One region of the Desulfogranum marinum genome, then DNA from elsewhere that is predicted to be linked to it. Evidence: riboswitches for the same ligand, from Rfam matches in the RefSeq annotation. Region 1 holds a riboswitch; the other holds the start of a gene.
The links. Region 1 has a riboswitch for cobalamin ahead of ACHZCY_RS10635 (sirohydrochlorin cobaltochelatase). Riboswitches for the same ligand answer to the same signal wherever they lie in the genome.

Region 2: it holds a riboswitch for cobalamin, as region 1 does, so the genes downstream of both, ACHZCY_RS16095 (methylmalonyl-CoA mutase family protein) here and ACHZCY_RS10635 (sirohydrochlorin cobaltochelatase) in region 1, are expected to answer to the same signal.

What each region holds. Positions count from the first base shown of each region.
Region 1 covers NZ_CAXXRO010000004.1:398,485-406,597, reverse strand. The annotation lists gene ACHZCY_RS10650 (amino acid kinase family protein) at 35-865, opposite strand; gene ACHZCY_RS10645 (hypothetical protein) at 899-1,096, opposite strand; gene ACHZCY_RS10640 (FKBP-type peptidyl-prolyl cis-trans isomerase) at 1,364-1,795, opposite strand; cobalamin riboswitch at 2,411-2,592, shown strand; gene ACHZCY_RS10635 (sirohydrochlorin cobaltochelatase) at 2,712-3,704, shown strand; gene ACHZCY_RS10630 (hypothetical protein) at 3,869-4,060, shown strand; gene ACHZCY_RS10625 (phosphotransferase enzyme family protein) at 4,152-5,255, opposite strand; gene ACHZCY_RS10620 (nucleotide pyrophosphohydrolase) at 5,255-5,620, opposite strand; gene ACHZCY_RS10615 (2-hydroxyacid dehydrogenase) at 5,665-6,609, opposite strand; gene ACHZCY_RS10610 (chorismate-binding protein) at 6,688-8,113, opposite strand, start outside.
Region 2 covers NZ_CAXXRO010000004.1:1,666,891-1,675,003, reverse strand. The annotation lists gene ACHZCY_RS16130 (MotA/TolQ/ExbB proton channel family protein) at 1-12, shown strand, start outside; gene ACHZCY_RS16125 (ExbD/TolR family protein) at 9-419, shown strand; gene ACHZCY_RS16120 (energy transducer TonB) at 436-1,149, shown strand; gene ACHZCY_RS16115 (LuxR C-terminal-related transcriptional regulator) at 1,303-2,208, shown strand; gene ACHZCY_RS16110 (hypothetical protein) at 2,321-2,515, shown strand; gene ACHZCY_RS16105 (anaerobic ribonucleoside-triphosphate reductase activating protein) at 2,616-3,212, opposite strand; gene ACHZCY_RS16100 (ribonucleoside triphosphate reductase) at 3,206-5,347, opposite strand; cobalamin riboswitch at 5,389-5,592, opposite strand; cobalamin riboswitch at 5,804-5,995, shown strand; gene ACHZCY_RS16095 (methylmalonyl-CoA mutase family protein) at 6,166-8,113, shown strand, end outside.

The DNA of each region.
Region 1 (8,113 bases):
TACCTCTAGATGTATGGGGTCAGCAGCTTAATAGTTATTGCTTATAAATAAACGTACCAACATGTTCGCCGTTAAGCGCTTTGGTGATGTTTCCGGGGACCATCCCGTTAATTATCTGTACTTTTTCAATGACTTCTGAGTTTTGAATAATGTCAAGACAGGGCCGTTCGATGACCAGGTCGTCCTGATTTTTTTCCAGCAAGTCCTTGGCACCTATTTCCGCTATGAACTCCGCATCTGGATTTTTTTTCGGATCGTCTGTGTAGAGCCCGTTTTCATCTTTAATAAAAAGAACTGTGGTCGAGCCGATTAGGTCAGCAAGAATCACCAGGCCGACATCGGTCCGGTGAATGGGGATCCTGCCGACTTTGGGCTTGATTGCGAAATAATCGTAAGGAGGCATGCCATGCATTACCGGTATGATACCTTCTGCAAAGTAGGCAGGTAGTTTCACAATATCAGAATGAGAAATTTTGACGCCTCCCCAGGGCGAAAGCAGGGTCGCTATCATCAGCGCATTTTGTTCTGAAACCATGCTGCCGAATTTGGCAATAACGCCGGTCGGCATTCCCATTTCAAGACCGATGGTGTAGATGTGACGGCTCCTGGTCCCCCCGCCGGTGGTGATCAGGATTTTGTGATCAGCGCGATTGCTGACAATTTCCTTCAGTATTGCAGGCAGTGCCTTTGCCCCGCGGTCACAAATGGATTGCCCGCCGATTTTCACAACAGGAACATCCGGATATAACTTTTCCTGAGGAGCAATATCGAGATTACCGATAAACTCATTGCTTACCAGGCTTTCCCCCATAAGTGGACTTTCAACATGCAGTCTTTTGCCATCCTTTTCTCGCACCAATGCCATAATTTTCTCTCCCCCTTATGCGCTAATGTCGTCTTATTTTTTGTTTTTGTCTCGCTCAAGGGCGACTAACTCCGCTTTGGTAGCTTTTGCAATCTGTTGCAATTCTTTTTTGCGAATATGATCAGCGTATACCTTAAGATCAACTCCACTGACCGCAACTATACGGAATCGAGGTGTTTGGGTCCCTTCTTTTACTTTCATTCGTTCACGATAAAAGATTTTTCCAGGCATTTTGCTACTCCTCAGGCTAAAATTATCGTTTTTGGGTTACAACCATTTCTACATGATATGTCTTTTAATCGCAGATGGCAAGGTACGTTCAGGCAGCTCCGAAGATGCATATAGCCCTCTTTTGCGGTGGAGAATAAGGATGCTTTGAGTTTACTCAAAACAGCACAGAGAGTGAGCGAAAATGAGAAAGACAGGCAGGCAGGGAAATAGCGCTGGCTTTTCCCCGCCTGGCTATGGATGGGATTTTTGCCTGGAGTTGAATATCAATCAACCACTAATGGTGACCAGTTCAATATCAAAAGTGAGGTCTTTTCCTGCAAGCGGTGGATTTGCATCCAGGGAAACGTGTTCTTCTGTAATTTGAGTGATACGGACTATTACCGGCTGGTTAGCCTCGTTCATGAGTTCGAGCTGCATTCCTACTTCAGGGGTTATATCTGGTGGTACCTGGTCGATGGGCACATTAATAATCATTTGCTCATTACGGGGCCCGTATGCTTTTTCAGATGGTATGGTCACCGTTTTGGCTTCACCCAGCTTCATACCGATGACGGCTTCCTCAAATCCTTCGATCACCTGCCCCTTGCCTATGATGAAAGGGAGCGGTTCTCTGCCTTCTGATGAGTCGAAAATTGTTCCGTCTGCTAGTTTGCCTGTGTAATGGATAGTGACGTTATCACCACTTTTGGCCTGTGTCATTCTTATCTCCTGATAAGTTAAATGGGAAAGTATGCAATCCTTCCGTATGCCCTGATTGTTCAGAACCTCTCGAAAATGGAGTACGAAAATAATCTTGATTGCAGAGAATCCTCAGAGGGGATAACTGGTCTTCAGTTATTTCAAAATGATGGCTTACGTTGTCTTTCTGGTACCTGGTAAGCAGGCCCACTAAAAGGATTTGCGATGTAAAATAATGGAGAGTCATTTCTTTACTGGCTATGGGATGTACCAAGGCAGTCTATTAATTGCAATTGATTTTGCTGAGAGAGCGGCTGGGTAACGTTTTAATTAAACGAGAAACTTGAGGATAAGACCTGTAATTGCTTATAGGTGCCTCATATTTGGAAAAGCGTAATTTACAGCAGGTAGGCAAAGATCCAGGTAGCTTATCTCAACGGGAGAATCTGTGGGACGCCCTATGAGTAGCTATTTGAGCTGATTCTTATCATCACAATTTTGTTGCAGACAGCATTGGACTCAAGGGTTAATTTTTTTGTTATATCCATGTAACAAGGAATACTTTTGTAAAGTATGAAATTGGAATTATAAGATATTATTTCGTTTTTTGTTGACATGTTGATTTCTTGTTCGGTAGATTGTTCCCTGTTTTCAGGCTCCTTTATTGGATGAAAAGGGAATTCCGTGTAATTCGGAGACGGGCCCGCCGCTGTAATCGAGGACGAAAGCTGCACAATGCCACTGACATACATGTTGGGAAGGCGCAGTGAGTAGGTAGATTCGAAAGTCAGAAGACCTACCTGAAAAAAAGATCGTTTCCTGTGGACAAGGCGACTGATAGAGATACGTGGATTTACAAGGGCATCCCCGAATCATTTTTACAATGATTCGGGGATTTTTTTTTGAAATGGATCGTATAAAAAAAGGAGCATTCTCGATGAAAAAGTTCATGCAAATTGTAGTGACAACAGCCGTTTTCGCGTTGTCAATGTGTGTTACCGCAGCATTCGCCTCTGGTGGGATGAGCCAGCCGAAGGAAAGTAAGAACGCAATTATTGTAGCCAGCTTTGGTACTACTGTTCCCAGTGCGGTTAAATCCATTACCAATATTGTGGATAAGGTCAAAGCTGCGTACCCAGGGACTGAGGTCCGCGTCACCTTTACTTCCAATATCATACGCTCCGTATGGAAAGAGCGGCAGGCGGAAGCGCAAAAATGGCTTGATCAGGGGATTCCAAAAGAAGTACTTTATGTAGAAAATGTCATTGCTACCTTTGGCGACCTGCGTGAAGAAGGGTATACAAATATCATTGTTCAGCCCACCCATATGTTCTTTATGGAGCAGTCTCATGACCTGATGCAGTACGTCAATGCCATAGCTTCTATCCGGACAATGAAAGATAAATGGCGTCCGTTTAACACTATCGTGATGGGACGTCCCGCACTTGGTATGCCTGGAGATCGTTATGAGTATCATGTAGATGTGGATGCGGCTATTGCAACCCTTGCTGCTGATGCGGAAATGGCCAAAAAAGAAGGAGCGATGTTAGTCTACATGGGTCATGGAAATGAGCATTGGTCCACCGGAATATACAGCGAAGTGCAGCAGAAAATGCGCAAAGCTTATCCTGATGTTGCAACTTTTGTTGGTGTAGTCGAAGGACACCCAAGCCTGGATGATTTTGCAAGCCACTTAAAGTATGCTGATACCAAGAAAGTTATCTTGAAGCCGTTCATGATTGTTGCCGGTGACCATGCTACCAACGATATGGCCGGTGAGGAAGACGATTCCTGGAAATCTATGCTCAATGCTGATGGTTACGACGTTGAGGCTGTAATGGAAGGGCTTGGTTCTAACGACAAGTTTGCCCAGCTTTTTGTCGATCATATTGCTGATGCTGCAAAAGAAAGAGGGATTTTGTTGAAGTAGCAGCTGAAAGTAGACCTCGTTTGAGGGCGTTGGCTTTTCTTTATTTCAAGGTGTTTTCCTAAACGGTGGGAGGCACCTTGATTTTTTTTGATAGGTTCCTATTTTCATAAGAAGATCAAATGACTAAGGATCTACAGTTACTATCTATACGAAGAGGATACTCTATGCTACCTAGCGATAAAATAGACAAGGCTTTTAAGGCAATATGTGAAGAAGCAGAAAAAATGCTCAAGAAAGATGTATCGGGCAAGATGGAAAAACGTTTGAAGACCATTGTTTCCATTGCAAAACACCAAAGTGATGTGCGGGGATTAAAAGGTACCTGCTGTCACCCCAGTAAAGAGAAGTGCAAGTAACATCCTTTTCCTTCCTGTCATGCTCTATGGCAGGAAGGATATGAGAATGATCTCCATCATCAATCTACACACATTTTCCCCTCTACGTTCACTACCTCATTGGGCTGGTTCTGAAAATATCAGCCGCAATTGTCTGTAGCAAAGGTTGTTGCCTTATGATCGAGTCTGCCAAGTGAAATTGGATCAGTGCCCGGTCCAGGTTTTGATTTTTTCTGGATGTTTTAAAGTATCTATTCCCACAGAGGTGGTCGGTAAAGAAGCGAATACCGAGCTCAAAGCTTATCAGACCGGCTGCATCCGAAAGGAGCTGGAGGTCGGCATCACCCAGCAGTGATGCTGCTACTGAACCATATCCTTTAAGGATAGCTGCAAAATAATCAGCCGAAAAAACTGTTCCCTTTGGATTATCATGTTCCTCTCCCTGTCGGTTGCAGCAGGAACGCAGACAATCGCCCAAATCATGGAGAAGAAGCCCGGCTTGCACCGTGTCCAGGTCGATAATACTGATCACAATGTCGTCATTTTCGGCAAAGAGAAAGTTGGACGCTTTGGGGTCGCCGTGTATTACCAGGCGGGTGAGGGTATCTGTTCTTTCTGCAAAGGTTGCGGCTATGTCTCGCATCTGCCCAATAAATTGAATGCAGGTAATTTCTTCAAGGGTATTTACGGCAGAGCGTCGGCTGATCCGGTCATATTTTTCCAGGTAGGAAAGCGTATCATGAAATCCTGGTAAAGGCTCTTGCAGCCGATCCTGATCCACATCGGCCAGGATCGTGTGAAACCGGCCAAGCATACGGCCAATCTGGTAGGCCTGCTGTGTCGATTCCAGTTCCTCAACCGTACGTGAGCCTTCAATATAGGTGAGCAGGCGCCAGCCATTTTTATCGGGATCAATAAAGAGATCCTCGCCATCGGGATTGGTATACAGCGAAAGGAAGGGGACGTGAACCTCTGCTTGTTGTGACCATGCGTGGAGGCAATTGGTTATAAGGCGTATGTTGTGCATAACGCATTGGGGATCTGGAAATACAGCAGCAGGTAAACGCTGCAAGACAAGCCGTTCTTTCGAATTAAGAGTTACCAGCCAGGTGTCATTGATTTTTCCCAGACCAAGTGGGCGCAGGCTTATTTGTGGCTGGTTTTGCAGGAAAAACGCAAGTATTTTTTCCGGGGCCATCATAGTTTTCCTGCTCATTACCTCTGCTTACCTTGTTTAACGTCATCCGGAGCAGGATATTTAAGGTGATTAAGTGCTACTTTTTTGGCCACAGCTTCCAGCAGGTCAATCCCCAGGCAGTCAGCCATTCGTGTGAGATACATGAGGACATCCGCCATTTCGTAAGCAACTTCCTGTTGCTCGTCTTGGGTAAGGTTCCCGCTCTGTTGCTCTGTTTTCCATTGAAAGTGCTCCAGCAGTTCTGCGGCTTCAACGCTCAGAGCTGCTGCAAGATTTTTAGGAGAATGGTATTGCTCCCAGTCCCTCTCCCTTGCAAATCGGCGGAGGTAGAGGGACAATTCCTGGAGGTCTGTAAAGGTTGTGGTGAGGCGTACTGGGTTCATATTCTGTGATAAGACGGAATTTACTGGGTTGCTTTCGGGTCGATTCAGTTCACGACTCGTGCAGGATTGCCGGCTAAAAATGTGGTTATATTGTCAACAGTCTGGGAGACAATCCTTTCTCTGGCCTGATAGCTCCCCCAGGCGCAGTGAGGAGTGATAATCAGGTTGGGAATATCGGCAGCTAAAAGCGGGTTGGTTGATTCCGGTGGTTCTTTGGTAAGCACGTCCGTTGCTGCACCGGCAATGATACCAGCACGCAGGGCATCAGCAAGGGCTGTCTCCTCAACAATGCCTCCTCGAGCTGCATTGATAAGAAAACTGGTCGGCTTCATCAGTTGGAGGGCGTCTCTATCAATCAGGTTGCGGGTCTGGTCAGTAAGGGGACAATGGAGGGTCAACACGTCCACCTGAGGGAGCAGTTCAACGAGTGGAATTCTTCCATCTTGGCTGGTACCTGGACGCTGACCCAGCAGGATGTACATACCGAATGCTTCTCCAATTCGTGCAACCCCCTTGCCCAGGTTACCATACCCAATAATCCCCAGAGTTCTGCCTTTGAGCTCGACGATGGGATAATCAAGGAGACAGAATTGACTTGCCTGCTGCCATTTGCCTTGGTTCACGGCTTGGGTATAGGGTATGAGGTTGGTGTGCAGAGCAAGGATCATGGCGAAAACATGCTGGACAACGGAGTCGGTACCGTATGCCTGGCAGTTGCAGACCGTAATGCTGTTTTCCCTTGCCGCCTGGCAGTCCACATTGTCCGTTCCTGTTGCAACCAGACAGATCAGTTTAAGGTGAGGGGCGCTCTCTATAATATCACGGGAAAGCTTCACTTTGTTGATAATCACCACTTCTGCCTTGCGGATACGTTCTTCTGTTTGTTGCGGGGCGGTCTGCTCATATATCTCAAAAGTATCAAAAAGCGCTTGTAACGAGGAGAGGTCAAGGTCAGCCAGGCTTTCGCTGTCTAGAAATACGCCGTTCATGGGGTTTGCTCCTTTCCTAGGGTGATATTTCAGCTTCCTGCGTTGACATGATGCAGGAAGGGTTCAAGACCATGCCTGCTAGGGTACCATGATGGCTTGATATCTGCCACGAACAGAATTGACCAAGTAGAGCGGATATCCTTTTTCAAGCAATGCAACCGGCAATACTTTTTCTTTGATTTGCCCTGTTGCCAAGAGCTGGGCTCGGGCCGTGCCAGGAAGGAGACCGCAACGCAGAGGTGGGGTATACAGCGTACCGTCGATTTCCATGATGATATTGGCTATGGTCGCTTCGGTGAGTTCTTCCCGGTCGTTGTACAGCAGAACATCATCAGCTTTCGGACATGCTGCCCGTGCTTGTTCGTACACCGTTCTATTGGTGGTTTTGTGGTAGAGGAATCGGTCAGTTCGATCGACGGGTTCCTTGGCCAAAGAAACAGTTACCGTTCGATTTTGTTTAGGCGCAGGGAAAGATTCGTGATGGTATTGCAAGGTACCGTCTTTTTGGAGGGTGACACGGATCTTGTAATGGCTTTCTGTGAAGGTTGCAGCCAAATCTGCTAATCCTTGGACACATTTTTGTGTGTTAAAGGGGTAGCCAAAATAGCGTGCCGATGCCCTAATACGGCTGCAATGTTCTTCAAGGAGGGTGTATTTTTGTTCTTTGCTCCAGTGTATGGTCTCCAGCAGCGCAAAGGATGCAGGTTGAGGGTCACATATCCTGGTTTTGGTCCTGCATTCCTGTAACTCTTCCAATGGGTCAGAGTCCCACACAATCCCGCTGCCGACCCCGTATTCGAGTTGTTCCTGTTGCCGATCGTAGAGCAAGGTTCGGATAGCGACATTGAACTGTGCTCGCCTTCCAGGAAGGAGGAACCCCATGGTGCCTGTATAGATACGCCTGGGAGTGGTCTCCAGTTGGGCGATGATTTCCATGGTACGGGCTTTGGGGGCTCCGGTAATGGATGCCGGGGGAAATAATCCCTTCAGGATACCCGTAAAAGGTGCCCTGGTTTCCGCCTCCACAGTGGTGGTCATTTGCAACAGGGTGGGATACTGTTCAATGGTAAACATTTCAGGAACCCTGAGCGACCCTTGATCAGCAATACGGCTGATATCATTTCGCACCATATCCGCGATCATGACATTTTCCGCACGGTTTTTTACCGAGGTATATAGCTGCTGTGCTAAGTGCGCATCTGCTTCACTGTTAATACCGCGCGGAGCTGTGCCCTTCATCGGGCGGGAAACAATATGCTGCCTGTCCAGGCTGAAAAACAATTCAGGTGAGCCACTCGTGATCAACCACTCCGGCGTGGAAATACAACCGCCAAAGTAGGGCGGTTGCTGATTGAGCATAGAAAGCAGTCCTTGCACATTTTTCGCAACGAGTTTGGCGTGTTGGCGAAAGGTATAATTTACCTGATAGGTATCGCCATTGGCTATTAGCTGCTTAATGAGAGCAATGGCATGTTTATACTCATCGTCACTGACTGTCGGTACC
Region 2 (8,113 bases), 1.3 Mb from region 1:
ATGCTCCAATGAAACTCGTCCACACCCGAAACAAACCGGCACGGATCGAAATGCTGCCGCTGATTGACATCGTGTTTCTCCTCCTGGTCTTTTTTATTTACGCCATGCTTTCCATGGCTGTGCACCATGGGCTGCAGCTTGATCTGCCTCAATCGACACAGGCAACGACAACCGAAGAAAGTCCGATATCGCTTTCCATCACAAACGGTAAGACAGGCATTGAATTTTTTCTCAATCAACAGCCCCTCACCCAGGTAGAACTGCACCAGCGCCTGACCGACATTGCCCGAGACAAGGATAATCCCCAGCTCCTCATTTTTGCCGAAAAAAACATCACCTACCAGCAACTCTACCAGGCACTGGACGAGCTGAAGGCCTGCGGCTTGACAAAGATATCCCTGCAGGCAAGCAGGGAGTAATGCATCACGGGTAACCATGCAAAGGATAGTCTGTGCGCTTTTCTGCGCGCTCGTCTCACACGGGGGGCTGCTTCTACTCTCCTGGCCGGAAAACACACAAATCGCTCCACAACTCCCTGGAGCAGAAAGCATTACCATCAGCTTTGATGATTGCACAGTTACGCAACAACAGGCGGAGCAAGTACAAACATCTCCAACTCCGTCGCAGCAGGAGGCCACGCCTGAGCCGCCGCTGCCCGAGTTAGAGAATATTGCACCAGTTTCCTCCGCCACTCTGCAAACAGCAGGAGAAAAAAAAATAAAGCATATTCGACCGCCGACCAGAAAAAAACGACTCCACTTCAAACAGCAACCGGTTCAAAAGGTGCAAAGCACGCCTGATCACGCTTCAGGCAAGCCTACCACCCAAAAACAGTTGGCCAAAACCGCTCAGCACGCAGCGGCAGCGCCGGTGACGTCTCAGGCTAGCCCTCTCTACCAAAGCAACCCTAAACCAGTGTATCCGCAGCTTGCCCGCCGAAGGGGGTGGGAAGGAGTAGTCATGATCAAAGTTCTGGTCCTTGAGGATGGCTCTCCCAGTCACATTGATCTCCAGCAAACCAGTGGCTATCCATTACTCGACAAAGCAGCGCTCAAAGCTGTACAGAAGTGGCATTTTGTTCCGGCAACCAGAGATGGTATCCCGGTGGTAGGCGAGGTGATCGTTCCGGTCCATTTCAAATTACAGTAACGCCCTATCAGGCGTATACTTTGTGAAGAGGGAGGCATCATATATCAGAGTATATTATCTTCACACTCAGAGTGCTTATCTTGGGCTCATGCGACCGCTATGATACCCTTAAAAAAAATACTATCGCCATCCCAACCTCTACGAATTGTCTTCATGAACAGCAAACCTGACCCACTAGTAAGCGCTGAATTTGCCCGCAACGTTCTCGATTCCCTTTCCGCCCACGTCGCTATCCTGGATATGAAAGGAAAAATTCTCGACACCAATGCGGCCTGGAAAAAATTTGCGCAAAGCAATGACCTGAAAATGCGACCCGACATGACCGGGATAAACTATTTGCAGGTATGCAGTTCATCTTTTGGAACCTCTTCCAAGGAAGCTGACAGAGTATTTTTGGGTATTACGGCATTGATAAATGGCAGTATTGACGAGTTCGTTATTGAATATCCCTGCCATTCGCCCGAAGAAGAACGGTGGTTTTATATGCGCGCAACCCGACTCCGATTCGAGGATGAACTCCGCATTGTTGTCAGCCATGAAAATATTACAGCCCTGAAACTCATGGAAAAAAAACTTGTGCAGCAAAAAGAAGCATTAAAAAATCGGGAAAAAGAGCTTGAAATTCAAAAAGAGCACTTGGAAGAAACCAATATAGCCCTAAAAGTACTGTTAAACCAAAGAGACAAAGATAAGGAGGAAATGGAAAACAATTTGGTATGCAACATCAAGGAACAGCTCTTCCCCTACTTGAAAATGTTACAATCCAGCCCTTTAAACCAGCAACAACATATGTGGACAGAAGTTATCCGTTCCAGCCTGGAAAAAATTATCTCTCCTTTAGTTGCACATTTTTCCGCCCTTCAATTGCAGTTAACGCCCAGTGAGGTACAGATAGCAACATTAATCCGCGACGGACGCACAACCAAAGAAATAGCAAGTATCCAAGGGTGCTCCGTTGATGCAATTGAATTTCATCGAAAAAATATCCGTAAAAAGCTTAATCTCACACACAGCAAGATAAACCTTCGTACTTATCTCCGCTCAATCACAAATCAGTAGTTTTTACCTCCCACTCCACTCCAGATTTCTTCCCGTTGCATTATTGTCTCCATGTGTAAATAATGTAAGCGTAGAATAAAATCTTATCTGCCAAACCCAACCGGAGAATATCATGCTTTGTAGCTACTCAGAATTAAACAATGACGCCCTGAATGCAATTCAAAAACTTGAAAAAGAAATTGGTAAGCCTCTGCTTTCTTTCTCCTGCAAAGACATTAAGCCGGCGCTGGTTGAACAAGAAACATTGGACAAGATTCAGGCACTGGAAAAATCTCTTTCCCTTTCTCTTGTTGCTGTAGAAAACTAACAGTGACGATCTTGTTGTAAACGGAACAAACTCCGATTGAGTGTGCGTACATAGGCTAACCTGTGGTACCCAAAGGTTAGCCTATATTGTTTCCAATTCTTTACGCTGCTTCAGGCACCGGTCTATACTTTTGGATTACATAACGCGAAGTCTCTGGAATAGACGAGGTAATCTCCTGGATATCTTCTTCACCAAGCAATGCGGGGTAGACTGTGGTTCTGAAATGGTGATCCTTACCACTCGAAACGATAACATCGACGGATTCACGTATAGCTTCTGTATCAACGGCAATACCACACAATTGGCTATATTTACTAAAAGGTGCTTTCACATCCATAGCAACATAGTCGATTAAGTTGTTGTCCAACAGTTCCCGCAAACATTGCGGATTGCTTCCATTGGTGTCCAGCTTCACCGCAAATCCCAGTGCTTTTATTGCCGACACAAAGCGCATTAAATCCGGTTGCAGAGTAGGTTCTCCACCCGTTACGACCAGTCCTTCGAGCATTCCAGTAGACTTTTCCATAAAACCAAGGACACCTTCTTCCATAGAGGGGGAGTGTTGTTCGGACATCCTTAATAAATGCTGATTATGGCAGTAGGGACATTTAAAATTACATCCCCGGGTAAAAATTATTGCTGCCGGCTTCCCAGGATAATCGCTGAGGGTAAACGACTGAAAACCACCTATCAACATGGCTGCGCCTCCACGTGGAAATGACGTCTTTTGCCGAATTCAGCACGTTTGCCTTTATTCCACTGACCAATGGGTCGCATATAGCCAACCACCCTTGAATAAATCTCTGTTTTTTCTCCGCAGTGTTCACACTTTTCCTGCTCACCATTCAGGTAGCCATGGGTAGGACAGATAGAAAAAGAGGGAGAGATAGTAAAGTAAGGAAGCTGGTACCTGGAGCAAACAGTACGAACAAATGTTTTTAATGCCTCCTTGTCCGCCACAGCTTCTCCGAGGAAAACATGGAGCACAGTCCCACCAGTATACTTTGTCTGTAGTGTGTCTTGAAGGTCAAACACCTGGAATACATCTTCACTATAGTTTATCGGCAATTGGGTTGAGTTGGTATACAGTGGCACCTCATCGGTTTCATCGGTAAGAGTACATCGCATGTTGGGAAATCGCTTTTGATCGATTCTGGCCAGCCGGTAACCAGTACCTTCAGCCGGAGTGGCTTCAAGGTTATACAAGTTACCAGTCTCTTCCTGGAAAGCGACCAAACGATCGCGTATATGGTCAAGCACCCGCTCTGCAAATGCTCTTCCTTTATCTGTACCAATATCCTGCTGAAACAGGTTGAGACATGCCTCGTTGCCGCCGATAATACCAATGGTGGAAAAATGATTGCTCCAGTATGAGGAAGACTGTTCATGTACCTGTCGCAAATAAAAACGAGTATAAGGGTACAATCCCTTACTGGTGAAATCTTCCAGAACCTTTCGCTTTACCTCAAGGCTTGTCTTGGCAATATCCAGCAGACGATCGAGTCGAGTGAAGAAGTCACCTTCCCAGGTTGCCTGGTAGCCAAGCGCCGTCAGATTGATCGTTACCACGCCAATACTACCGGTCAGAGGATTGGCACCAAATAGGCCACCACCACGCTTGGCTAACTCGCGAGTGTCGAGCCGTAGCCGGCAGCACATGGAACGGGCATCTTCCGGGGAAAGATCTGAATTTACATAATTGGCAAAATAGGGAATCCCATATTTTGCCGTTGTCTCCCATAAAACATCGAGCTCCCTGTTGTCCCAATCAAAATCAGCGGCAATATTGTAGGTGGGAATGGGAAAGGTAAACACCCGCCCCTGGGCATCCCCCTCCCCCATTACCTCCAGAAAGGCCTGGTTAATCATGGTCATTTCCGCCTGGAAATCACCATACGTTGCCTCCTGAAGCACTCCGCCGATAATAACCGGCTGGTCAGCAATGGTTGCTGGAGGCTGCAGGTCCATGGTCAAATTCGTAAATGGTGTTTGAAAACCGACCCTGGTGGGGACATTCAGGTTAAAAACGAACTCCTGAATGGCCTGTTTAACATCAGCGAACTCAAGGCCATCGTAACGGACAAAGGGAGCCAACAGAGTATCAAAGCTGGAAAAGGCCTGCGCACCGGCTGCCTCTCCCTGTAGAGTATAGAAAAAGTTTACTACCTGTCCAAGCGCTGAACGAAAATGCCTGGCTGGCATCGACACGGCCTTGCCGCTTACTCCGCAAAATCCCTGACGCAGCAGGTCCTGCAAATCCCATCCTACACAGTAGGTTGACAACAGACTGAGGTCATGCAAATGGAGATCGCCTGCTTCATGCGCTGCACGCACCTCCGGCGGATAGATGGCATTGAGCCAGTATGTTTTACTGATTTCACTGGAAATATAGTGATTCAACCCCTGAAGAGAATAGCTCATATTCGAGTTTTCCTCTATTTTCCAGTCTAATCGCTCCAGATACTGATCAATAATTCTTACATCTGCCTCTTCTGCCAGCTTACGGGCCAGGCTACGCTGCTCCCGATATAAAATATACGCTTTTGCGGTTTTTTTATGAGGAGAACTTAACAGGACCTCTTCCACCAGATCCTGAATGGACTCGACTTCGGGAATTTCGTTTTCTACCAATGCCTTTGCAAGTCCTAGTACCCAAACAGTCAACCTTCGTGCTTCCGGTTGATCGAATTCGCCAGTTGCCTGGGCGGCTTTTAAAATGGCGCCAGTAATTTTCTCGGCCTGAAAGGGGGTTACGATACCGTTGCGTTTACGGATATGTTGGAAAAACAGCTCAGGGGAGACAGCTGCCGCTGCCGGGGAACCATCATACATGTTTGTCTCCTTTCCGCGAAGGTCCGCTTGCACCAGATTGGCAAGCATGAATAAACCTGGCAGGTCTTCGGACTCATGGACATCATTCTACGTCCCTACTGGCCGTCGCTTCCCAATCCTTACACGAATCAGTGCTCAATGACGGCGGTCGTTTCCATTCACCGCTGCGGGACAGTTCCGGATTTAAACCGGATTCCCTCTTACCGCTCCTCCCTATGAGAAGCACCAGGTAGAAGTGCACTCTAAATAGAGCCACTCGAATTTGTCAACACAAAATATTGGCAGTTGTGCTTCCATGATAACTTTTAGAAACAAAAGAAATAATATTAAATACCTGTTGGTTTGTCTCAATAATCACCCTGTATTAAACTCAATCTCAACACATCATATTACAACTATTATTTCCAGTTAATCGAACTTACTTGACACCTCTTAAAATTTAATCTAAGAAACATAGCATACATACAAAGTATTGGTGCTTGATGTAACCATCGGGCTTAAAAGGGAAAACGGTGCAAATCCGTTGTGGTCCCGCCGCTGTAACCGAGGACGAAAGCTGCAGAATGTCACTGGCCGTTTATGGTTGGGAAGACGTAGCGAGTAGGATGATCCGGAAGCCAGAAGACCTACCATTGACTTTTCTATCAGGGCAAACGGCGAGGAAACCGTATTTGCATGATGTAAACTGTTGAAGCATGTAGCAGTTTATTTGGGGTGATGAAGTAAACTGGGCGCAATCCCCCAGCTCTTTTTTAAAGAGCTGGGGGATTTTTTTTTGTTTTTTTTCGAACCATCCAACAATGGAATAGGAGATAGAAATGAGTGAGGCTTTAGATATCTTACAGGCTTTTCCTGCTCACACCCATGCGGACTGGCTAGAGGCGGTTGATAAACAGCTCAAGGGTAAACCATTTGATAAGGTACTGGTAAAAAAGACCTACGAAGGGATTGATATCCAACCGATGTATTTCCAGCATGACTTGGACAAACTCGATTTTGTAAACACCTTACCCGGGCAATTACCGTATGTGCGTGGGACCTCTGCATCAGCAAGCGTTGTCAATCCCTGGGAGATTGCCCAGGAAATTACCGACTCAGACCCTGAAGAATTTAACGCAGCAGCCCTTAACGACCTCGGTCGCGGGCAGAATGCACTCAATGTAATCTTTGACAATGCCACCTGCAAAGGAATCAATCCAGACAAGGCTGCTGCTGAAGATGTGGGCAAAGATGGGCTTTCTATTGCTACGATGGCAGATTTTGAAAAGGCTTTCAAGGACATTGATTTCACTGCTATACCGATGCAACTGCACTGTGGATTTTCAGGAGTCGGGATGACCGCGTTGCTGGCAGCACATCTGAAAAAACAGGGTACGAATCCACAAAAGCTCACAGGCTGTATTGCTGTTGATCCGTTAAGTTATCTTGCTGTGCAGGGATCGCTACCTCTTCCACTTTCCCAAGCCTATGATGAAATGGCACAAGTAACCCATTGGGGCCTGGCCAATGCTCCCGAGTTACAAACTATTGCTGTTCATGTTGACCCTTATCAGCGTAGTGGCGGCAATGCTGTACAGGAAGTGGCCTATGCTATGGCAACGGCTGTTGAGTACGTCCGAGCCATGCAGGAACGAGGACTCACCATCGATGAAATAGCACCCAGAATCATGTTCGCCTTTTCCATTGGTGCTGATTTCTTCATGGAGATTGCCAAATTTCGTGCAACAAGAATGGTCTGGTGCCAAATAGTGGAATCTTTCGGTGGCAACGAAGAGTCCAGAAAAATGAGAATCCATGCCCGCACCTCAACCTGGAACAAAACCCATGTTGACCCATGGGTTAACATGCTCCGAGTATCCACCGAGGCTTTTTCCGGAGTGGCAGGCGGAGTGGATTCCATGCATGTCAGTCCTTTTGACGAAATATTCAGACAACCCAACGAATTTTCCAGACGTATTGCACGAAATGTCCACATCGTCCTCAGGGATGAGGGTCATTTTGATAAAGTGGTCGATCCAGCCGGTGGTTGCTGGTATGTCGAAACTATCACCGGAGAGATAGCAAAAAAAGCCTGGGAACAGTTCCAGGAAATAGAAAAGCAGGGCGGCATGTTTACCTTCCTGAAAGCAGGAACTCCTCAGCAGCAAGTTGCTGAAATTGCTGCTCAACGTGCCAAAAATATTGCTATCCGGAAAGATCGCTTTGTTGGTACAAATATGTACCCTAACCTCTTGGAAAAGCCTGAATCAACTGATGAGCTCGATGCTTTTGCATTTCAGGCTGACCGAGTTGAACAGGTTATCCAATATGAAGGTCAAGCAGATCAAGCAGCTCGTGACGCAGCCTTGGCACAAGTAGCTGCAAGCAAAAAGAACGTTACTGCCGACACTGTTGAAAAGGCCATAGCCGCAGCATCAGCCGGTGCAACTCTTGGAGATCTATTCCAGGCTCTCCGTGGTGAAACTACAACCACGGAAACGGTTACCCCGCTCAATATCCACCGTGGTCCTGAACCGTTTGAACAGCTCCGTCGTGCAACAGAAGCCTATACCGCCCAAACAGGTGCGACTCCCAAGCTTTTTCTAGCTAACATGGGCCCTATCCCACAACACAAAGCCCGTGCGGATTTCTCCACAGCATTTTTCAATGTCGGAGCCTTTGAAACAATCGGCAACGATGGTTTTGGTTCAGTTGATGAAGCAGCCGAAGCAACTCTGGATTCAGGAGCTAAAGCGGTGGTTATTTGTTCTACAGATACTGACTACC